One region of the Alicyclobacillus fodiniaquatilis genome, then DNA from elsewhere that is predicted to be linked to it. Evidence: a T-box and tRNA genes for the amino acid it is inferred to sense, from the RefSeq annotation. Region 1 holds a T-box; the other holds one or more tRNA genes.
The links. A T-box is a leader RNA that pairs with one kind of tRNA and senses whether it is charged. The one in region 1 lies ahead of proS (proline--tRNA ligase), so its partner is inferred to be a tRNA-Pro.

Region 1 (12,190 bases):
TCCGATTGCGCGCTTAAGGGACTCGACATAGGCCGCCCCAAGCACAGACAGAGAAACGTTGCGGTGGGCAATCCAACCGACATGGATATCTTCTTGGCAGTCCAAAGGAACTGGAATGATCTCGTTGCCGTTTAGATCCGCGCTAAGAACGCCAGTTGAAATGGTGTAACCGTTTAGTCCAATGAGCAGATTGAAGAGCGTCGCCCGATCACTGACACGGATGCTTTTTTTGTGTGTCAAAGTGCTCAGAATTTCTTCCGAGAAGTGAAAAGAATTGTATTCGCCCTGCTCAAAGCTCAGGTATGGATACTGTTGAAGCTGTTCTATCGTCACGATGGACTGTTTCGCCAGCGGATTTCGACTACTGATGAAGATGTGAGGCTTCGCGATGAACAGGCTTTGAAACTGTAGATTCGCGTCCTTCAGCATTTTGTTCATGACCTTTTCGTTAAACTCATTCAGATAAAGGATGCCAATTTCACTGCGAAAACTCCGGACGTCCTCGATGATCTCATAGGTCTTGGTCTCGCGCAGCGTCAGTTCATACGCGTCGTGTCCAAATTCTTGCACGAGGCTCACGAACGCATTCACAGCGAAGGCGTAGTGCTGGGTAGAGACGGAAAAATGCTGGTAAGACGGCTTGGCGTTCATGTACCGGCTCTCCAGCAGTTCCGCCTGTTCGACGACTTGACTCGCATATCTCAGAAACTCGATACCGTCCTTGGAAAGCGAGATGCCCTTGTTCGACCTATCAAAAATGACAATACCGATTTCAGCTTCTAGGTCTCGAACAGCGTTTGACAGGCTGGGTTGGGAGATGAACAAGCGCCGAGCAGCTTCGTTAATGGAGCCTTGCTTCACGACTTCGATTACGTATTTCAGTTGCTGCAGCGTCAAAAACTCACTTCCTTACGAGAAACGACCTCCATAACGATTTCTGGTTTGCTCGTATGGTAGACATCGTTCGAATCCTTGGATTTCAGCAGTTCTCTGGTTGCTTCTTGTGGGTCTTGTATGGGGCGAATAACAGCCATTTCACCAGTTATCGCTATTGTACCATCTCTCTTAAATTGAGGGTCTGCCTTATGAAACATCCAAGTGGGACAGCGAATACCTTCATACAATTCGCGCCAATCATTTACCTTTCCAAAGTTGCATTCACATATCATTGCGGGTAAGATTCGTGGTGTATTCGATGGTCCACTGTAGCTCATGCTAAGGATGGATGGGTACCGGAGGTGTTTGGAGTTGCGGTTGGCGCTTAGACTTTCCTTGGTTCTCTTATTATGTTGTTTCCTCATCACAGGTTATTATGGCGTCCAATCCTTCAGATACAAGCATTCAGCGAAGGCCAACTTTGAAATGGCCCCTATGATGCAGACTGGCGCGTCGCCCTGGACGAATGGCCATCACGCTCCAGATATACCAGCTCCTCTAAAAGACCTGCACAGAGTGAATACGGCGCTTAGCAATTGGCTGATTGTCACGGGCGTGATGCTGAATGTGGCGGCTATCTTGTTTGTCGTTTCTCGGAGAACGACAAAATTGTGAGGTGGCGCCTTTTATCTTTATTCAGAAACCTGCGGGGATGCAGGCTCCTGAATAAAGGGAAGCATATCCTTATTTCACACGGTAGCTCGGGCTTTTAATTTCTCCATCTTCCACAATGACATCTTTCGTTTGGAACGGACGATGCTCAAAGAATCTTGTCAGGATATCTTTGACCCCTTCTCCAATGCGCATCTGCGCCTCAAGCGTCATGCCAGAATAATGAACGGTCATCGCTTGTTTCGGCATCGTACGCCATGGGTGATCTTTTGGCGCTGGCTGTGGATACCAGACATCACCAGCATAACCAGCCAAATGATCAGACTCCAGCAGTTCTTTTAACGCATCCCGATCAACGATTTTGCCACGCGCTGTATTGACTAAATAACTTCCTCGTTTCATTTTCAGCATCAGATCGCGATCAAATAAATTATCCGTTTGCTTCGTCAGTGGTGCGTGAATGGTAATGATATCACTCGTCTCCACAAGTTGCTCAAAAGGGACAAATTGTGATCCGAGTATATTTTCCTGATGAAGCGGATCGAAGTGTTGAAGCCTGACATCAAACGGTTTAAGCCGTTGGGCAACCAATTGGCCAATGCGGCCGAATCCAAATATCCCAACCGTTTTTCCTTCTATATCGTGCGCGTGATTGCCGACTTTAGGCAGATCCCATTCCCCTTCCACTGCTTGACGATGTCCTTCGAGGAAGTTACGCAGCAAGATTAAAATATTCATCACAGCATGTTCAGCTACGCTAACAACATTGCTTCCTGTCACTTCAACTACGGAAATATGATTTTCAAGGGCTGCATCTAAGTCAACGTGGTCAGACCCGACACCGGCAGTGATGGCTAATTTCAGATTTGGCGCTTTCGCTGCGATTTCTTTTGTAATATAAGCTGGATAAAACGGCGAACTGATCACAACGGACATGTCTTTCAAATGCGGTTCTAATTGTGTTGCTGTGTCGCTAATAATCACGAGTTCGTGGTGTCTTTCTTCTAAAAAAGATTGTAATCCTAGCGCTTTTTCCGTGCTTAAAAGTTGATTTTCGTTTTTGTTTGCTTCGCTTTCAGGGAATACTGCAACAATTTTCATTTAGAGTCCTCCCCAGACTATATTTTTGATCACTTTTGACTTGCACCCATCTATATTATTATACTATTTTGAAATTATCCGCATAGACTTTCGCCAATTCCTTTTGCATGGGGTAAGATCATACCAGACACTGCACAAAGGAAGCGATTTCTCAGCGTGTAAGAAATATGACAAAGCGGTAGACGGGGGATGGTAAACAACTTGACAACACTTCATTTAATGGTCGGTCTACCTTGTAGCGGGAAAACGACCCTCGCGCGAGAACTTGAAATGAGATATGCTGCGCTTCGCCTTACGACGGATGAGTGGCACATTCGTTTGTTCGGACGTGACTTCGGTGAGGACATGGATGAATCCGGCGAAACCAAGCATATTGAAGCATTGTTCCGTAATACAAAATATTGGAGGCGAAACGCATGCCATTGATTGATATGCCTTTGGAGAAATTACATACGTACCAGGGAAGGAACCCGCGCCCTGAAGACTTTGACACCTATTGGGCGCGTGCCTTGACAGAAATGAGGTCAGTCGATCCCGCCGTAGAACTGGTTCCCTCCAGCTTCACGGTGCCCGTTGCGGACTGTTTTGATCTGTATTTTACCGGTGTTCGAGGCGCGCGGGTCCACGCTAAATATGTTCGGCCCAAAAATGTTACCGAACCTCATCCGGCGATATTACAATTTCACGGGTATACCGGGAATGCAGGTGATTGGACGGACAAGTTGGCCTACGCATCTCTCGGATATTCGGTGGTTGCAATGGACTGTCGAGGACAAGGCGGTGATTCGGAGGATGTCGGCGGCGTAAAGGGGACCACACACAAGGGGCACATCATTCGCGGCTTAGATGATCATCCGGACAATCTATTGTTTCGTCACATTTTTCTGGACACCGCGCAGCTCGCATCCATCGTGATGAATTTCCCGGAGGTTGATGAAAATCGAGTTGGTGTCATGGGCGGATCTCAGGGAGGGGCGCTGACAATCGCCTGTGCTGCACTTGAACCAAGTATCAAACGTCTAGCACCGTTGTACCCCTTCCTTTCCGACTATAAGCGGGTTTGGGAAATGGATCTTGCCGCAGGGGCTTATGAGGAGTTGAAGACGTATTTTCGTAGCTTCGATCCACAACATCTGCGGGAAGACGAAATTTTCACGAACCTCGGCTACATTGACATACAGTTTTTAGCGAACCGGATTCGTGGCGAAGTGTTGATGGCCGTTGGATTGATGGATCAAATTTGCCCGCCTTCCACACAGTTTGCTGCATACAACAAAATCACAGCGCCAAAGCGACTCGAAATATATCCAGACTTCGGCCACGAACATCTGCCTGGGTTTGCCGACAAAATCACTTCATTTATGCTGGGGTTGTGAATGTAAATCATCTAATCTGATAAGTGCGGGGGCGTCCTCAAAGTACCTTGGTACAAAGGACGCCCCTGTGTTTATTCAGTTCAACATATCCCCTCCTGTTGTTTAGGTGTTCACTACGATTTGTGAATGTGTGCACGTAGCGCGTTTGTACCTTACATATTACGGTGAAGCGAATCCGTATATGGGAGGTTGTGGAGATCTTTCTCGCAGCACAAGTTGAACAGATTTTAAAATTCGTGTGGACATTGAAAGGGAGGACCCGTTTTCTGGGGGAGCAACAGGAAGGAGAAAATGATGTCTCAAATGGAAGCCATCGATCATCTTGCGTTGCTGGCGCGAGGCGGTTTGCCTGTCATTGTACTTCTTTGACTTAGACGGGAATCAGATTGAGGTGTCGACTTTTGAGTTGCAGTAACATGCGTTTCGTTTGAGATGCGTCCCCTTCCGCGATGAGCTTGTCAAATCTCGCTGATTGCGCGAATCCTTTGCATCGTGCGCGATATGTTTTACTTCATGCACATCGTAGACCCAATCGCGCACCACTTTCTTTAGGTGGATATATAAATTGATGGATACAAAAATATATATGTATATAATTATAAAAAACCGCCCTCATCCTCAAAGAATCGGGCGGTGTATTCTCCTCTATGTCAACTGTACAAACCGCATAAGCCAGAATCCCATTTAACCTGGATATGGCTTCATGGAAATGGCCATTCCCAGCGCGGTATCTACGGGGGAGGCGGTGCTTTGTGTCGTGTTGACCTGATATAGATTGCTGTTTTCTTGCCAAAGTACATTGACGGCCATGTTTTGACTTTTGTTCGTATCGATGTCAATATAGATGGCCGCGTGCGTTTCCGGGACAGGCATGAAATGGGCGTCCAGGTATTTGGCCACCTTGTCCGCTACTGGCGTCGGCACGACCTCTGTATTGTACGCTGTGACGCTGATCTGCCATCTGCCTTCCGACCAGTGAATCCCGGCGCTGCCGTTGTCGTTTGTCACATAGGCAGGGTGGTTGCCTGTCAGCAAAACACCAGGGTCTTGGCTGGAATCCGTCGTTTCCTTGCCCATGATGTCCTGATATCCCTGATCTGCCAAATCGGTTGATTGATAATGGGTGACGTTCCACATGGCCAACGTGTTATCCGTGGATTTGAGCGTCACGTGTAGACTGGAGACAAACGGCGTTACACCCATCACAGCCTGCGTTGAACTGGACGTGCTGTAAAACATCTGATTGTCGCCATTGCTTGCCTGCGGCAACATGGTTGGCGCTTCTGCGCCTGTCAGCACAGCACTCGAAAAGCGCGACATGGCCATTTGGACAATACTCGGAAATGGCGATGTGTTCGTCGGCGCTGGTGGGCTGGTGACGGTCACTGGGTTGTCAGTCGCGTTGTTGCCGGTTGCACTGCTGCCCGTTTGGTTGGTGGTGCCAGTTGCGTCAGTGTCTGATTTTGCTGTGGATTTCAGTTGGTTCTCTGTATTCCCCTTTGCTACCTGATTCGCGGTATGAGTCACCTGGTTCTTAGGCGCTGGTGCGGTCGTCTTTGCTGCACAGCCTGTCAGCAAGGTCATTCCCGCCAAAACCATCAGGGTGGCTGTCCACGTTTTATGTTTAAGGTTCATTTCCGGTGTTCCCCTTTCAATCATGAACCACGTATGTTGCTTCTTGCTCTATATGGATGTGACGTAACAACCCGGAGATATGTTACAAGCGCATCAGCGGAATATAATGATACGAATATATAGGTTTATATTTATGTATTTATATATTTATTAAAAATGGCGTTTGGCTTGCGCGCCAGAAAATACGGGCTTATTGTACCGTCCTGCTCAGAAACAGATACCTCGAATATGCTCCGAGGTGTACAATTATGGATATGGTCGACATAGAGAACGGTTTTGTCAAATGACTGGGTCATTTAGTCCGCAGAGTGAGGAGATGGAATGCGTATGAGCGCGATGAGCACAGGGTCAATGGTCATTCGAGGAGCGCGTGTTGTGACGCCGTACGGCGTGATCGAAGATGGATGGGTGAAGGTCGAAAATGGGGTTGTCAGCGCAGTTGCGCAATCGGCAGAGGCGTTGGCTGTGGCGGATGAAGTGATTGACGCAAATGGGGCATGGTTGGTGCCTGGCTTTATCGATATCCACGTTCATGGTGGCAACGGCGCGGACGTTATGGATGGACAAGCATCGTCCATCCGCACCATTGGCCAGTTTCACGCCAAGCACGGCACCACATCTTGGCTGCCGACCACGCTGACCGCGCCTGTGGACCATCTGGCCAAGTCCATTGCCAGCGTTGATACGGTTCGGAACGAGGGATACCTCGGCGCGACCATCCTCGGCTTGCACTTGGAAGGGCCGTTTATCGACATGGAGCGGCGTGGCGCGCAAAACCCGGATTATGTATTGGAACCGAACCTCGATGTGATGAAGCGTCTCGCCAATGTTGCGCCTGGTCTGATTCGCAAAGTGACCATCGCGCCGGAACGGCCGGATGCGCTCCGCGTCATTCGCTGGTTGTCGGAAAACGGCATCATCTCGTCCATGGGCCACACAAACGCGACGATGGCGGAGATTCAAGCTGGGGTTGAAGCTGGCGCGACACATGCAACGCACCTGTTCAACGGCATGCGCGGCCTGCACCATCGCGAAGGCGGGGCGGTCGGTGGCTGCCTATTGTCTGATGCGGTGGTTTGTGAACTGATTGCCGATGGCCACCATGTGCAACCGGAAGTGATGAAGCTGGTGGTCAAAACGAAAGGGCCTGGCAAAGTGGTGTTGATCACCGATGCAATGACGGCAGCTGGTCAGCCGGATGGCCATTATCGACTGGGCGGCTTGGATGTCACTGTGACGGATGGCGTGGCGCTTTTGACCGAGGGGCATAATTTGGCAGGCAGCACGTTGACGATGAATAATGCGGTGAAAACGATGGTCAGCCGTGTGGGTGTGGATATGCTGGCCGCCGTGCAAATGGCTTCGGATACACCAGCCCGTGAACTGGGTGTAAGTGACCGCAAGGGCGGCATCGAAGTGGGGAAAGACGCGGATTTGGTGTTATTGGACGAATCGCTGCAGGTCATGCGCACCATCATCGGCGGCAATACGGTTTACGCGCGCTGATGGCAAAATGAAAATGGCGTTTGCCAGTTGACAGAATACGCCAAGGTGCGTATATTGCCTATAATCACAAAATTGCGGACCATCGAAATAGGTTGTGAAGGGGCTAGTAACACGCGAAGAGATGTGCAGAGAGCTGACAGCATGGTGAAATGTCGGTCGTCCAGCGCGTGTGAACCCACCCTGGAACTGGCGATGATGAATCGCCCGGACGCCTCCCGTTATCTGAAGGCAAGCCGTCGCTGCTCAAAGGTGTGAGCACGCGAAGGCGCTGAGATGTCGTCCTGGTGACGACGAACAAAGGTGGTACCACGGGTTGACCCCGTCCTTTCATAGGGCGGGGTCTTGTTTATGTTCAGGCGAAAATGAGAGGTGTTCAACATGCGAATGTCAACGCTGCTTGTGAAAACGGAGAAACATGCGCCTGCGGACGCGCAGCTTACAAGCCATCAGCTTCTGGTTCGATCCGGCCTTGTCCACCAACTTTCCGCTGGCATCTACAGTTTGACGCCTTTAGCGACGCAGGTGCTGCACCGGATTGCGGACATCGCGCGCGAAACGATGAGTGAAATAGGTGGCCAAGAAGTCCTGTTGCCAGTTGTGCAGCCGGCAGCCCTGTGGCGGGCATCCGGTCGGTATGAGGCGGTGGATGCGTCATTGGTGCGCTTTGCGGACAGAAACCAACAAGAGATGGTGTTGGCGCTCACCCACGAGGAGGCTGCGACGGAATTGGTGCGAAATATCGTCCATTCATACCGTCAACTGCCGTTGATAATTTATCAACTCCAAACCAAGTTCCGCGACGAGGCGCGGCCGCGGGGCGGACTGGTGCGCCTGCGGGAGTTCTTGATGAAAGATGCCTACAGCTTTCACGAGACGACGGAAGACTTGAACAGCCATTATGCCCAGGTGCTTGCAGCGTATGAGCGGTTTTACCAGCGCTGCGGACTTGATGTCCTCGCGGTGGAGTCGGACACCGGGATGATGGGTGGCGGCGAGGCGCATGAATTTATGTTTCTTGACGCGGATGGCGAAGACACACTCCTACTTTGCCCGACCTGTGACTATGCCGCCAATCGCGAAGTGGCAGTGGGCAGGCGGGCATTGGGTAGTGGCGAGATGGCGCAAAATCCGTCCCGCGTCGATGAAGGAGAAGTGGACGACGCATATCACTGTGTCCGTTGTGGGGCGCTGTTGCAGCGTGTGCGGGGGATTGAAGTGGGCAACATCTTTAAGTTGGGGATAAAGTACAGCAGTGCGTTGCAAGCGAACTTTACCGCGGCGGATGGCCGCGTTGCGCCGCTTGTGATGGGGTGCTATGGCATTGGCATCACAAGGGTGCTCGCCTGTTTGATTCAGCAGCATCACGACGAAAACGGCATTGTCTGGCCAGAAAGTGTCGCGCCTTATCCGTATCACTTGGCGGTCATTGGCGCGGATGCGCGCATCAAGGAAACCGCCGAACGCATCTACCAGACACTGGGGGCGCGTCACGTGTTATTTGATGACCGGGCGGTCGCTGCGGGCAGTAAGTTGAAAGATGCGGATTTGCTGGGGATGCCAGTGCGCATCACGGTGAGTCAACGAACGCTGGAGGAGGGGCGGGTGGAATTGCGCCAGCGCGCCAATGGGCGGCAGGTGTATGTGCCTTTGGCGACGATAGGGGACAGTGCAGAATGGGCGCGCTTGTTCGCCGCGATGATGAGTGATAAGGAGATAGCGCATTGACTGCCAATCAGCATTCAAAATTAATTTGTATTCTCAGCCAAAATGACTGGTTCATGAAAGTCCTAAGCGCCGTTCGAACCTGTGATCCACCCGATTGGTTGGTTGGAGGCGGTATCATTCGGAACATTGTCTGGGACCATCTGCATGATTACCTTATACCAACGCCAATAAAAGACGTGGATGTCGCGTTTTTCGATGAAGCGGATTTAACGCCGCGCCGCGACTTGGCGGTCCAGTCCCAATTGCAAAGGATTATGCCCGATGTTCCATGGGAAGCAAAGAACCAGGCCGCCGTGCATTTGTGGTACGAGCGGGTATTTGGATATCCCGTCGAACCGCTGGTTTCATCGGCAGATGCGATTGCAACATGGCCGGAACCAGCCACCTGTGTCGCAGTGAGGCATTTAGAAAACGATGAATTTGCAGTAGTGGCCCCTTACGGTTTGGATGATTTGTTCCATATGATATTGCGACGAAACCCCCGAAGAATAACTAACGAGATATTCCAGGAGCGAATACGCGCGAAGGAGCCGCTCAAGAAGTGGCCCAAAGTGAAAATGATTCTATAAAGGGCGATGTGCATATATATATGTGATTTTTGTGAGGGGATCCTTTTGCGTATTTGAGCAGCATCATTTTGAATACAGCGTTTCAGGAAGGGAGCGCGATCACGATGAAGATTGTTGCGGGCAGCATCGCCAGCTAATTCGATCACGCCGAACATTCATGAAAAATTGCTACTAAACCGCTTAGCGATACGCCTATCTAAAACTCATCATCGATCAAGGCGCCGATTTGAACGTATTCAATCACTTTCCGTGCCTCGTTCCGTGCCCTATCCAACCCCTTGGGATTCAGCCACCAGTTATCTGACCTGGTGGTTCGATCATCCACAGAACAGAGACTATACTGAATCCAATGCGGCATAAAGGTATTCAATGCAAGATAGCATCTTCGCATGTGAAAAGTTGTGGTAACAACAAGCAGTCTCCTAACTGACTGCAACTGAAATTCCCTGTCCAACGTTAGCAATGAGGCTAGTACATTCTCTTTTGTGTGTTTGGACTCTGTTTCAGTGAGGATATCCTCTGCGTCTACTCCAAGAGCAACCGCGGCACGCTTCATTGCGATAGCTTCTGGCTCGGACTGATCTCCCCACGTCGCACCGCCAGAAAACAGGATTTTTTTAGCCCGACCTGCATTGTACAGTTCGACCGCTTTAGGAACACGGTATTCATACCCGTTTTTACTGCCGAATACGAAAATGCAGTCGCCTTGCTCACCATCATCTGATAAGCCGAAAAGTAACCGGGATATTTGGTCGACTGACAGATTCTCCACGTCCAACTCTGAAATCTTCATACTGCGAGCCTCCAATACAAACTCAGAGTAACAACAATTTGTGAAGATTTTACCAACAAAATTTGTATAGTGAATATTGGAGATTACTGCTCCGTTAACTTAATCTACGACGGAGCGACACAACACGTTTGAATGATGAGTGTGATCGCTAGAAATATAATTTTCCGGAAAGATGCTATTTACCTGTCAGAGGTGTAATGGAGGCAAATGCGCATCAGTTTTGTCAGCAACAATCGTATAAAACTCAGGAAATGTGGGGTCTTGGGCGTTTCGTATTTCCTCAAATGTCCGTATGAACATTCCTTGAGATGCAATTGAAGTAATAATATCCCCTACAGTCCAACTTCGTGTCACAGTCGGATTTAAGCCAGACCGTTCTTCAATGGGGAGTAACTGAGCAAACGCAACTTGTTCTTCATGAATGGTATCATCAAAGTAATTACCAGTCGGGTGTTTGAGAAGGTTCGTGCTTCTCCATGCTTTGGCAAAAGGATGGAAATCGGTGAGGAGATAACGACCATTTGTACTCAATCTCCGATTAACCACTGAAAAAATAGCATTGAGGTCTGTGAAGTAGTGAAGGATACCAAATTCCATTAACACGATATCGAAATGCCCCAACATGTCCTCGTTGGGTATATTCAAGGCATCAGAACAAATGTAATTCAACTGTACACCTGCGGCTTCAGCCACCTGTGTAGCGTATGTTCGATTTTCCTCGGATATATCGACTACAGTTACATCAGCTCCCATCAGAGCTAAAGAAATAGCTTTACGACCATGGGAGCCAAGGAGATTCAGCACTCGTTTGCCTGCTGGATCACCAATGTACTTCAGCCAATAACGTAGAGTATGTGTTAGGTTTTGCTTAAGTTCCTTGGCAAGCTGATTTGGCGCTCCAAATTCATGAACCCAAGCTTGATAGGCCTTCGTTTCCCACGCGGTTTTGTTTGCACGGGACAAATGCTCTTGCATACACATTACCTCCTAAAAATGGTGATGCAAACTGGACTAACTCACATTCCGATGAATTGTCAAACACTTTTTCCATGAGAGCAGAAACGCTAGATCACTCTTCCTCTTTCGTGGTAATCACTAGCCTCTTAATGGGAAAATAGGGTCAGGGAGTGAGTTGTGTTAGGTTAACGGCAACCTTATCAGCCACTAAGTTGAACAACGATGGGATTTGCTCTTCTTGCGACATTTCATGACCTCCCACTTTGACGGTATGAGATACACGGGCGAAGCGCTCAATCGTTTATTGATCCCGCGCCTCTGTGGGACAATTTTTCCATGTAAATTGAAAAAAGTGTAGACTTATATTTTATAAAGAGTTATCCTACTATTGTAGGTGAGTAAGAAGTGCACCTTTGGTTAAATTGGCTACATATTCCGTAAAGAATAACCACTCCATTCGACGAGTGGTTTTTATTATGTGTTCATCCAGCCTCTGTTTAAAGAGAAGAGCTCCCGGATCGTCCAACATTACTGCTTTTATGGCGCTCCCCTGTAACGAATCGGAATTATCGTCCGTCAGTTAAAGTACAGGGAGGGTGACATTGTGAAACGAATTTTGATGGTTGGATTTATCTTGATTACATTTGCATCAGTTACAGGATGTGGTCAAACCACACATACGAGTCTGGGATACGGTGTACCATCACAAGTACAGTGGAACGGTCGCACTTATGGCACGGAGGGGTGGATAAAAACTGTAGGGACGCAGTTGGGTTTTACACAAAAGCCTGGCAAAGTAAAGGTGTTTCGTGTTCCTGGGCATAAACCCAATGATGAAATTGCGCTCGAATACGATTATCCAAATGGAAAGTATATAAAGGCAAAGATACAGAATAAATAGGCATCCTTCGGCGGTTGATTGGATCTATTTTACTTATGGGCTGCGTTTTGTCGAAATAATGATGGACTTTAATGGAACT
Region 2 (12,190 bases), on a different contig from region 1:
CATCCACATTTGAAGGCTTTGACATTCAGATCAACGAGAGTGACGCCAAGCGGATTGACCGACTGGTGGATAACTATGAAAGCCGGATCATGATGCATCTGGATGAAGAGTACATTCGTCGGACCAAGTGGACGGATCGGCTGGCGGATCGCATTGCTTCCTTCGGAGGCAGTTGGCCGTTTATTACGACCTTCGCAATCGCGCTCGCCTTGTGGATTTTGTGGAATACCGTTCTGCCGACTGCGTCCCTGCGCTTTGACAGGCCGCCATTTATTCTACTCAATCTCTGTTTATCATTTATTGCGGCGTTCCAGGCGCCCATCATCATGATGAGTCAAAACAGGCAAGCGGCGAGGGATAAAAGTGAATCCGTTATCGACTTTGCTATCAACTATAAAGCGGAACAAGAAATTGACGACATGCAGAGCCATCTGCACAGAATAGAAGGCAAATTGTACGAAATTGAGAAATTACTTGTGGGCAATGGAAATCAGACTAGGCCGCTGCAGGATGAACAATGAAAGCGTCGATGCAAGCGCAGCGCGTGGTGATGTGACATTGTCAGTGAACGCATCCTAAATCGAAGGAGCCGCTTCATACCCCATCGCACGATGCGGGTTTGAAACGGCTCCTTTTGAGATCCATCAAAAATGAGTTGCAGTGCACATCATTCGATCTCGATGCGACAGATGACGGCGTCTTTTGCAGCGTGTTCTCCTATCGGAACGACAATCTCTTTGAGCACGCCTGTGTGCTCTGAAGGCACTTCAATGGTCACCTTATCTGTGGTGACTTCCAGAAGGGGCTCGTCCTTTTCGACTTTATCCCCCACTTGCTTTAGCCAGGTGGTGACCAAAGCCTTGTCCACACTGTCACCAAGTGGAGGCAACAACACGTCAACCATGGTAATCTGTCCCCTTTATCGCGATATTCGTTTTTAATCTACACGGAAAATGCCCGTGCAGCAAGTGAGCTGCCCTGTTCCTAGCGCAAGTGCAGCGGTTCCGCGTAGATTTTGCGGGATTTCGCTTCGTTGATGACACCTGCGTCGACCATGTTTTCCAAGACAACTTTCTGACGCGCCCTAGCCAGTGTAAGCGAGCGGAACGGATTGTAGGCAGAGGGCGCATTTGGCAATCCCGCCAACAACGTCAATTCCCCATCTGTACACTGATCCGGTGTTTTGCCAAAGTAGGTCTCTGCCGCATTGTAAAGTCCATAAGCATTTTGACCGAAGTAAATCACATTTGTATACAAAGTGAAGACTTCGTGTTTTGACATCGTGTCATAGATGCCGACAGCGTAGAACATCTGCAACGCTTTGCGATGCAACGTCTTCTGTTTGGACAACAACGTATTGTCGACCAACTGTTGCGTGATGGTAGACCCGCCCTCCACATAGCCATCTTTCTGAATGTCCACCCACAAACTGCGGAGTATCCCGACCGGATCTATACCTGGATCATTGGCAAATCGCCGATCCTCTGTAGATATGACCGCTTCGCGAAACGTCTTGGGAATTTGGCCATATGTAAGCGCGTGAATATGGTACGTTTTTATCCGGTCATTGGCGGCGGATCGAACCTTGTTGGCAATGGGATACGTTGTGCGAAAGTAGAGATTTAAGGCGCCAAACGCCAATGCCAACACAATCACGAGCCCCGTGATGAACTTGATGAACCGTCTCAAACCCGCCACCTCAAGTTTTCTTGTCAGTCAACGCATTTTCTCTGTCTGTGCGTCAGACAGCTCAGTCTCGATTTTCGCGCTGAATCTCATGATGAATCAGTGCGAGAATGCCCCGCCTGGTCATCAAGCCTGTAAAAATGCCTTCATCATTTTCAACGCACAAAAACGGCCAATCAATCGACAATTGCAATGCCCGCATAAATGATTGATCACTGGCGATGCGCGCCACTTCTGGATTCATAGCATCGGCGACTGTGTACGTGGACAAAGCCTCAAACTCAATGCGCTCAAGCCCCAATATCTTATCCAAAATCAGTGTCTTGCTGATGGTACCCACGACTTTTCCATCACTGGCGACCACCGGAATTGCGGAGTAGCCAGATTTAATCAAAACCAAAAGCGCGTGTTCTGCAGAATGCGCAGGATGTACGCAAGCTACATCCTCGGCGTCAATCACCATTCGTCTTATATCTTCATGCCGTAATGTGAAATCTCGGATAGATAGCATAGCGGCGTTCGTTGACTCCTTTCACAGTGCGTCCCGTTTGAACAACGCGGTCACGCACACCAATGACATTTTATCATGTACAAAAAACACACGGCAAAAAATGCTTTCGCTCTTTCGTTCACGCACGCAAGGAACTGTTTCTTGTTGGGTACAATACCAAGCGAAAGGATGAGCAGTGATGCAACGTCGCCTGTGCTGTTTTAAAAGCGCAATATGCGCGATTTTGGCCGTTTTATGGCCACTCTGCGCACAAGCAGAGACCAAAAAAGATCGTTTTTATTTCGAGCGGCTGGGTTATGCCTTTTGGCAGGTAAAAACAGAGAAAAAAGTTGTCGCTTTGACATTTGACGATGGACCGGATCCAACCTACACGCCAAAAATATTGCGGCTGCTCGAACGATATCACGATCACGCCACGTTCTTTTTAATTGGCTCAAAAGTGCAGCAATACCCCGAAGTCACACACCAGGTCTTTTCACTGGGCAATGAGTTGGGGAATCACACCTTTTCGCATTGTCATATCGCTGATATGTCCGAACGCGAGCTGAGCCAAGAATTGCGGAAAACAAACGATGCCATTGTCCGCGCAACAGGGTTAAGTCCAAAGTATTTCCGGCCGCCCAGAGGCTTTTATGATGAGAACTCAGTCTTGACGGCGCACCAAAACGGCTACCCAGTCATCATGTGGTCATGGGATGAAGATAGCCACGATTGGCAAGCGCCGGGCGTAGGAAAAATTGTCCAAACTGTGCTGAAGCATGTTCATTCTGGCGATATCATTTTGTTTCATGATGGCACGAACAATAGCAAGCAAACGGTTGCAGCATTAACGACGATTCTTCCGACCCTACAACGGGAAGGTTACAAATGTGTGACCATCTCGGAACTGTTGAGCCTCAGCAACCATAAAGAGGATGATGAGCCTGACGACTGACAAAACGCCCCCTGCTGTCAAGGGCCAATGAGCTTGCTGCCAGAACAGAGCGTCATTTTATGCCTGTTTTTCATAAATAAACGGTGCAACCAGCTTGAGCGATGGCACCATGAACCCCATCAATTGCTCCGTACTGCCGACGAAGAGTAAACCACCAGGACGCAATGATGTGGAGAATTTACCTAAAATCATTTGCTTTGCGTCCTTTGTAAAATAAATCAATACATTCCGGCATACAATGATGTCTAAAGTGTTGGGATAGGCATCTGAAAGCAAGTTGTGCTGGGAAAATGCCACATGCTTTTTCAACGAAGGTCGTATTATGTATTTACTATCAGAAACAGTAAAGTATGAGTTGAGAACCGTGTCTGACAAATTTGCGACTGATCGTTTTTCAAAGATGCCCTTCTTAGCGCTCTCGAGTACCCGGAGATCAATGTCAGTGGCCATGATCTCATCATATTGCAGCCCTGCTTCTTCGAGAAGAATGGCCAGCGAATAAGGCTCCTCCCCTGTCGCACACGCGGCGCTCCAAGCGCGCAATGGGTGTTTTACACCACGTTCCACCAATAATTTGCGGACCTGCGCCCAGCGGTCAGGGTTACGGAAAAATTCTGAGACGTTAATGGTCATTTTGTCGAGCAGTTCATCCATCAAGCTTTTATTTTGTTGTAGCGCCGCAAAATAATTGGAGAAATGCTCATATCCACGACGATTGCGGATGTTTGTCAGACGACGCTCCATTTGCGGTCGCTTATATTGGCCTAAATCAATGCCACTTAGTTGATAAAACGAGGTGACAAACCATAAATACTCATCCACTCAAATCAACTCCTCCCGTAAAATGAGCGTCACCTTGTTTGGCCAATCGCGTGACCGTGATTGACTGAACAATTTCGGTCTACTCGCGCGCAGTTGCAGTGGTTCATCATGCCTTGGGTTGCTTAGAAAGCGAGGGCGGGCGATGATGCATTCCGTTCAAAAACCTTATTTAGGCATTGCGCTCAGCGGCGGTCAACTGAAAGCGGCCGCTCATGTTGGGGTACTTAACGCCTTAGAGAAACTGGGCATTTATCCGGATGTCATCGCTGGCACCAGTGCGGGTTCGCTGGTCACAACGCTTTATGCGCATGGGTATCGCGGTGATCAGTTTCATCGGTTGCTGAATCAGTTTCCAGGTATTCGCATTTTGGACTACGGTTTTCCCTTGTGGTCATCCATGTATTCCTGGACAGCGCAACATCTGTGGCAGCACAAGAAGAAACATGTACCGTTGGTGCCTGCAGGTCTGTTGCGCGGCCGTAAGCTCACGCACTATATCGAGCGCCTCATTGCAAAGCGCCGGGTCCAAATTCCATTCTATATTGTCGCCACTGATTTACTCAGTGGTCAGCCTGTCGTCTTTTCGAGTGAAGAAACACCAACTTCCGAGCGAAGCGACGCGTACGCGCGCCTCCATGACATCCCGCGTGCAGTGGCCGGAAGTTGTGCATTGCCAGGTATTTTTTCGCCCGTTGTACTGGACGATTTTATTTTAGTCGACGGCGCCATGCGACACTATGTCCCTGTGTCTGTGTTGCGCGACATCGGTTGTCAGAAAATCATCGCGGTCAATTTGTATCGTTTGCCAGCGCACTATAGGCCAGTCACACTGGTCGATGTATTGGCGAGATCGTTCGACATTTTATTGCGCGAATCCATTGACAACGATATCGCCAAAGACCCCGATGTGTATGTACTAGAACCTGATTTAAGCGGTATACGCTGGAGAAGCTTTGTGCAAATGCAGGAGTGTCTAAATATTGGGCAGGCGTTGGTAGAGAAACATCGAACGGCGCTTCAATCATTTGTCCGATAGACCATCGTGTGATGCCATCCACCGAAAAAGGGGCTGTCCAGGACGGACAGCCCCTTTAAGCATCTGTGCACAATTATGCGAGCCAAACGTCAACCGCTTTATCGTAAGCAATGGTCTCGTTCGAGAACCACAACTCGATTTCACGCGCAGCGCTTTCCGCTGAATCGGAACCATGAATGATATTCATGCCGATGGTCAATCCGTAGTCGCCGCGAATCGTGCCCGGCGCGGATTCAACAGGGTTCGTCTTGCCCATCATGTTGCGTGCGACACTGATTGCGCTATCGCCTTCAAGTACCATTGCGAATACGGGTGAAGAGGTAATGAATGTCACCAATTCACCAAAAAACGGGCGCTCTTTGTGCTCTGCATAGTGAGACTGCGCCAGTGTTTCCGGTACCTGCAACAGCTTTGCATTCACTAATTTTAAACCTTTGCGCTCAAAGCGGCCAATGATCTCACCGACGAGACCGCGTTGTACACCATCAGGCTTGACCATGACAAACGTCTTTTCGACTGCCACGAAAAACACTCCTTTTTTTACGTTCCTGCCAGCGTTATTTTACGGGACTTGTCTCACAACTTCAACCTAAAAAGCGCGTTCAGCGACAAAGTGAGTCAGAATTGCCAATTCCTCCTGCGTTCGTCGCACGCTCACCTGTCTTAAAACACTCAGCGCTTTATGTAAATAAGTATCGGCAAGTTGACGCGCCAAATCCAATGCGCTGGATTCGACAATCAATTCAATGGCTTCCTCCGCCGCTTCCTCTGGCATTCCCTTGACAATCAGTTTAGAAAGGCGGTTCCCCAGCTTCTTATCACGGGCAGCCAAAAGCGCCGGAAGCGTGATGTTGCCTTGCCGCAAATCGCCACCTACCGGCTTCCCCACAACTTGTTCACTGCCGCTGAAATCGAGCACGTCATCAATGATCTGAAACGCCATGCCCGTATAATGTCCGAATTGGCGCAGTACATTGACATCGGCATATGTCGCGCCAGCCACGTGCGCACCCAGTGAACAACTGAGTGAAATGAGCAACGCGGTCTTCCGCTGAATTCGTTTTAAGTATGTTCGAATGGATTGGTTCCAGTTATAGAAGTCTCGGATCTGTTCCACTTCACCCTGGCACATACGCACCATACCAAGCGACATCTGTCGATGTACCAGCGGATCATCAATTTCAGCCAACAATTGGATTGACCGCGCGAACAGAAAATCACCCGTATACATGGCTGCCAAATTGCCAAATTCACTGCGGACAGTAGGTCGGCCACGCCGCAGTTCCGCATTGTCGATCACGTCATCGTGTACCAATGTCGCCATATGTATGAGTTCCAACGCGGCCGCGACTTTGGTCACGCGCGGTGCCGCATCTGTGTTTTGATGGCTGGATGCGCCGCAAATCAAGGCAAATAAGGGGCGCAAGCGTTTCCCGCCGGCATCAATCAGTTGCTGACCTGCGTGGGATAGCACCTCATGTTGTGCGATAGATCTCTCGTGCAGAATCTGCTCCACTTGATTCAATTGTGTTTGATAACTTGCGTAAATACTGCTAAAATCCAACCAGGTCACGCCTCTCGTTTGTAACCAATATGAAGTGCCGCAATACCGTTCATCAAGGCATCACTTCGCACATTCATCATCCCGCCTCGCTGACACTTTGCCTAAACCGTTCTCCATCCAGATGTCGGTCAGAGATTTAGGCAATCCGCAAAAATGCCATGCCTCGTATATCCGCCTATGTATTGCCGTGTCGCCTTGCATTCATGATTACCGATTCCCCTCTGACACATGTAGATGCTCCACCGTCTGGCGAATCGGTTGAAAGTACTCCACTAAATAAGTGTACAGAGGACCCTCATGTGATGTGGAAGGCATGGTGATGACCCGCTCCATGGAGTCATCCAGCCAGCGGGATGCTTGCTGTATGGAAAAATTACGCGTATAATTCCGCGTCAGAATTTCGTCTTTTACAACATGTGCTTGTACAAGGGAATCCACATGTGTCGTCCATGCGCCGCTTTCACCCAAATAATGACGAGCCAAGGCGCGCAATAACTGTCCACAAACGATTTCACGCAGGCGCAGATATTCCTGCGATGACAAATCCATCCCATTTGCCACAATGGTCACTTTCGCCTCATTGATTTCGGCGACCGCATCGCAAAGTGTATGCATCAAACGACTGTTGTTCAACCGGGCGAGAAGAAAGTAATATTTACTGCTGTCGTAATCACCTGCGAGTACAATCAGCTCTCGCTGCTCTGTTGGACAGATGTCGATTTGATTATGAATGGACAGCCCTTGATCTAGCAGCAGAACAGCCATTAACACCTGTTCAAGCTCAGCTTCGTTCACCTCGGCCGCAGTCAAGATGGCGTACCCGACATCAAAATGAAAGCGACTGACGGATTGGCTAATTTGGCGCGCCGCCAAATAGTCTTGATGCATATGTTGTATTGCAAGACGCTCTACACGTCTGAACAAATTCTCTCTGCAATCCGTCAAGCCTGTGTCATCTCCTTATGTATCACGGGGGCATTCGATTCCACTTTAAGCGCGTGCCAAGCATCCGACATGCACATATTTATACAATATCATGCTTTGACGGGTAAACTGGCGCACGGGATTGTATAAACATGCGCCAAAAGCCGAATTACTTGGGCACGCTCCTAGACAGTATAACACAAACGCGCCGTTTCCCTACTTCTTCTGCTCATCATTGCCATCTGTGCGGATGGTGCCATGTTTTGTGTAGAGGATGGCTTTGCCGCGAATTTTCATCGCGGATGTGTGTTCTGTAAATTGGGCAATCATGATCTCATTTTTATCCAGTTTTTCGGCATGATGAAATCGTGTCTCTGGGCCGCGGGTCATGCCGATGACCTGCACACCGTTGTCCAGGGCACGGATGACAAAATAATCTTCAGTAATAGATGAGTCTGCCATTTTCGAACCTCCCACACTGAAGGTGATGCGCCATCCACCGTGTTGGGCTGAGCCGACATTTTGATTTGACCGATGGCTCAGTCTTCGTCACACATGGCTGGGGCATCTCATGAAAATCAGAAACAGTCGAATAAACAACGAAAACCAGCGTGGTTTACGCTGGTTTATGGTCGGAATGCCGGGATTCGAACCCGGGACCTCTACCTCCCCAAGGTAGCGCGCTACCAGGCTGCGCCACATCCCGCTATATTCCGAGGCAAGGAATATTATAGCGTACGGTTCAGCACATGGCAACGTTTGTTTTCACAATGTTTTTCACCAGAGACAAACGCCCGAGAGATGACCACTCGGACATTTGTCTTTTGTATCCCATATGCTTGGCAGTTCAGATCAAAGGATAATGGCAATCAATCCACCACTGCCCTCGTTGATGATTCGCTGTAAAGTCTCTTTCAGTTTAAACTGCGCATTTTCTGGCATCAGTGACAGTTTGCCTGAAATACCTTCGCGAACAATGGCCGCCAGGGATTTGCCAAAAATATCGCTCTCCCAGATTTTAAGCGGATCTTTTTCAAAGTCTTGCATGAGATAGCGAACCAATTCTTCCGATTGCTTCTCCGTGCCGACAATCGGCGCAAATTCGCTTTCCACATCGACGCGAATCATGTGGATGGACGGTGCTGTCGCTTTCAGGCGAACGCCAAAGCGCGAACCTTGTTTGATGAGCTCTGGTTCATCCAAAGTCATCTCTTCCAGTGACGGTGGCGCGATACCATAGCCGGTGAGTTTCACCATGCGCAGTGCCTCGGCCACTTTGTCGTACTCTTTTTTCGCATAGACAAAGTCTTTCATCATGCGCAGGAGTTGATCCCGACCTGTAATTTGGACACCGACCACTTCCGTGAGCACACGGTCGTACAACTCGTCAGGCGCATCTAAATCGATAACTGCAACGCCTTGCCCCATATCCATGTGGGATAAGCCAGCGCCTGTAATAAATTCGTATTCCGCGAACTGTGCAACGACCCGGTCGATGTCGCGGATACGGCGAATGTCTTGGATGGTATCGCGCACTGAATCGTGGAATTGCGAGCGCAACCAGTGATCGTCGTCCAGTACCATGACCCAGTTGGGCAGATTGACATTGACCTCTTTGACAGGGAACTCGTAAAGTGCCTCACGCAGCACATAATTGATCTCGTGTGTCGTCAGCGTCGCACAGGAAAGTGCGATGACGGGCACATCGTATTTAACCGACAATTCATCGCGCAGATCTTGAGCCCGCGGATGATCCGGATTCACAGAGTTGACTAAAATCACAAACGGTTTGCCAAGTTCCTTCAGTTCCTCGACAACACGTTCTTCCGCTTCTACGTATCCCTCGCGCGGAATTTCGGCAACACTGCCATCGGTTGTCACCACAACGCCAATGGTCGAATGATCAGCAATCACTTTTCTCGTGCCAATTTCGGCTGCTTCTTGAAAAGCGACAGGTTCATCGAACCAAGGCGTTGTCACCATGCGGGGACCTGTTTCATCTTCATATCCGCGCGCACCTTGAACTGCGTATCCAACACAGTCGACGATTCGAATGTTCACGTCCAGCCCTTCAGCCACCCCAACTTCGACTGCTTGGTTGGGGATGAATTTCGGTTCGGTCGTCATAATGGTTCGACCTGCTGCACTTTGTGGCAATTCATCAGTCGCCCGCACACGTTCAGCCTCGTCTTTGATGTTTGGCAAGACAATCAGTTCCATGAACTTCTTGATGAATGTCGACTTGCCAGTGCGCACGGGGCCGACAACGCCGAGGTAAATGTCGCCCCCCGTTCGCTCAGCAATATCTTTAAAGACGTCGAATTTTTCCAATCTTCTCCCTCCTCAAGATGACCGGTGTTAGACTGCGATACGCATGCCTTGCCCCGGCCCACTGACAATCCCCGTAGACTGTCCGGTGTCGGTGGACAGTAGAAAATATATGCGATACGTTCCAGGGTATGCTTACTATCCAAACTCGTCCCTGACGTTGACTATATATACGGCTGATAGACAGGAAGTAGAACGAAAGATTAAAAAAGGACGGCCCTAACGCAGTCGAGCTACGTTAGAACCGTCCTTCTGTCTTTGCTGTTTATTCTTCGATGTGTGCTTTGTATCCATTGGCATCCAGGAGCTGTGATACGGCATCTTCACCCGTAATCTCTACAACAATCATCCATCCATCTTCATATGGACTTGTGTTGACCTTCTCCGGCTCGTCCTGAAGCTGCTCGTTGACTTCCACAATCTTGCCGCTGACAGGTGCAAACAAATCCGAAACCGTCTTGACAGATTCTACCGTGCCAAATGTTTCATTTTCAGTCAATGATGAACCAACTTCAGGTAACTCTACATACACGATGTCACCGAGTTCATCTTGCGCAAAATCTGTGATGCCAATGTAAGCGCGATTGCCTTCCACCCGTACCCATTCATGTTCCTTAGAGTACTTTAAATTGTCCGGAACTTGGCTCATGTTGATCCTCCCATATCCAGATAAAGCATGTCTACACAAGCAGTGTAACAAATCTACATCTACTGACCAAGGTATCCTTGCTAACAAATTTTAAAATCGAACAAGAGTCATGTGAAATCCTTCCGAGCAGATTGATGACTCGAAAACTTTTACACAAGTCTCCTAGCTGAAACGCCAATGATGCGTTAATGGACGTTGACCAACGTCCTCCATTTCATGGCTGCGTTCGCGCTGCATCAGTTCACGCACGGCCGCACCTGGCGTCACATCACCTTTCAGCACACATTTTAGCGCAGTCGTGATCGGCATATCCACCTGATGGGTCTGTGCTAATTCAGCGGCGGCAAATGTGGTGCTCACTCCTTCCACAGCCATGCCGATCTGCTCTAGCGCCTCATTGAGAGCCAAGCCTGTGGCAAGCAATCTGCCCGTGCGAAAATTGCGGCTGTGGTTACTGGTGCAAGTGACAATCAGATCGCCAATGCCCGCCAACCCTGAAAACGTCAATGGTGAGGCACCCAAGGAAACGCCAAGGCGCGTGATTTCCGCCAAGCCGCGCGTCATGAGCGCGGCTTTGGTATTATCGCCCAATCCCAATCCATCTGTGAGCCCCACACCCAGTGCGATGATGTTCTTCAACGTCCCGCCAAGTTCCACGCCGACGACATCTGCCTGTGTGTAGACGCGAAATTGCGCATTCATGAACGCATCCTGAACGGTCTCCGCCGTCGATTGACTGGCGCTCGCGATGACGACCGTTGTCGGCATTCCACGCACGACCTCCTCCGCATGGGAGGGTCCGGAGAGCACAGCCAGACGTTTTTCTACATTTGGCATCACAAGGTTGATGTGTTCACTGATGCGGACATTGTTTGGTCGGGTAAACCCTTTTACTGCATGGACGATCACCGCCGTTTGCGAAATCAAGGCAGAGGCATCAGAGACAAGCACTGGCAACGCCTGTGAAGGCACAGAAAAAAGAACCAACTCAGCGTCCCTGATGGCTCCGGCAAAATCAGTTGTCGCATGCAATAGGGGAGACAAAGCTCCCCCAGGTAAGTATCTTGGATTCAGATGGTCCTTGTTGATGGCGTTTACGACCGCTTCATCGCGCCCCCAAATCACCACGTCGTGACCGTTCGTAGCGAGTACATTGGCAAGTGCGGTTCCCCAGCTGCCGGCGCCTAACACGCACGCCTTCACAAGGATTCACTCGATTTGTGATCAAACAATTTGCGTTCTTGGCCACGAAGAAGTCGAGCGATGTTGGCGCGATGTTGGTAGAAAGACAATAGGGCCAGCACAATGGATGCCCAGAGCGCAGCCCCATGTGACGCCGCCCAAATGGCCAACAAAATGGGAATCAGGACAGTGAGAATGAGTGAACCCAATGACACATATCGCGTCAGCGCGATGACAACCAGACAGATGATGCCCGCAATGATGGTCATCAGCGGGGCAAGCCAAAGCAACACGCCGATGGTCGTTGCGATCCCTTTCCCGCCGCGAAAGCCAAAAAATACAGGCCAGTTGTGGCCAAATACCACGGCGATGGCCGCCAGCGCCAAGGCGACGCCGTTGGTGTTCGTCATCGCCGCGACGATCCACAGCGCAATCATGCCTTTGAGCGCATCACATATCAGAACAACGATTCCCCACGCCGTACCCAACATGCGCAGTGTGTTGGTTGCACCCGCATTCCCACTTCCGTACCGTCGAATGTCCGTACCTGCGAC

Region 2: it has a tRNA-Pro gene. The T-box ahead of proS (proline--tRNA ligase) is inferred to sense a tRNA for this amino acid. The anticodon was not compared.

Annotation. Positions count from the first base shown of each region.
Region 1 is NZ_JBHUCX010000035.1:103,167-115,356, reverse strand. Features, by position in the region: gene ACFSB2_RS13810 (LysR family transcriptional regulator) at 1-897, opposite strand, end outside; gene ACFSB2_RS13805 (hypothetical protein) at 1,363-1,551, shown strand; gene ACFSB2_RS13800 (NAD-dependent formate dehydrogenase) at 1,621-2,649, opposite strand; gene ACFSB2_RS13795 (P-loop nucleotide/nucleoside kinase family protein) at 2,839-3,075, shown strand; gene ACFSB2_RS13790 (alpha/beta fold hydrolase) at 3,066-4,025, shown strand; gene ACFSB2_RS13785 (hypothetical protein) at 4,710-5,660, opposite strand; gene nagA (N-acetylglucosamine-6-phosphate deacetylase) at 5,988-7,166, shown strand; T-box leader at 7,252-7,496, shown strand; gene proS (proline--tRNA ligase) at 7,545-8,891, shown strand; gene ACFSB2_RS13770 (nucleotidyltransferase family protein) at 8,888-9,460, shown strand; gene ACFSB2_RS13765 (YdcF family protein) at 9,657-10,253, opposite strand; gene ACFSB2_RS13760 (class I SAM-dependent methyltransferase) at 10,440-11,228, opposite strand; gene ACFSB2_RS13755 (hypothetical protein) at 11,815-12,111, shown strand.
Region 2 is NZ_JBHUCX010000085.1:13,886-26,075, forward strand. Features, by position in the region: gene ACFSB2_RS20770 (DUF1003 domain-containing protein) at 1-521, shown strand, start outside; gene ACFSB2_RS20775 (biotin/lipoyl-containing protein) at 668-904, opposite strand; gene ACFSB2_RS20780 (transglycosylase domain-containing protein) at 985-1,689, opposite strand; gene cbpB (cyclic-di-AMP-binding protein CbpB) at 1,751-2,197, opposite strand; gene ACFSB2_RS20790 (polysaccharide deacetylase family protein) at 2,376-3,131, shown strand; gene ACFSB2_RS20795 (CheR family methyltransferase) at 3,189-3,953, opposite strand; gene ACFSB2_RS20800 (patatin-like phospholipase family protein) at 4,096-4,989, shown strand; gene ndk (nucleoside-diphosphate kinase) at 5,063-5,512, opposite strand; gene ACFSB2_RS20810 (polyprenyl synthetase family protein) at 5,579-6,553, opposite strand; gene ACFSB2_RS20815 (heptaprenyl diphosphate synthase component 1) at 6,761-7,498, opposite strand; gene mtrB (trp RNA-binding attenuation protein MtrB) at 7,694-7,939, opposite strand; tRNA gene ACFSB2_RS20825 (tRNA-Pro) at 8,107-8,183, opposite strand; gene spoIVA (stage IV sporulation protein A) at 8,330-9,808, opposite strand; gene gcvH (glycine cleavage system protein GcvH) at 10,071-10,454, opposite strand; gene ACFSB2_RS20840 (NAD(P)H-dependent glycerol-3-phosphate dehydrogenase) at 10,617-11,657, opposite strand; gene plsY (glycerol-3-phosphate 1-O-acyltransferase PlsY) at 11,654-12,190, opposite strand, start outside.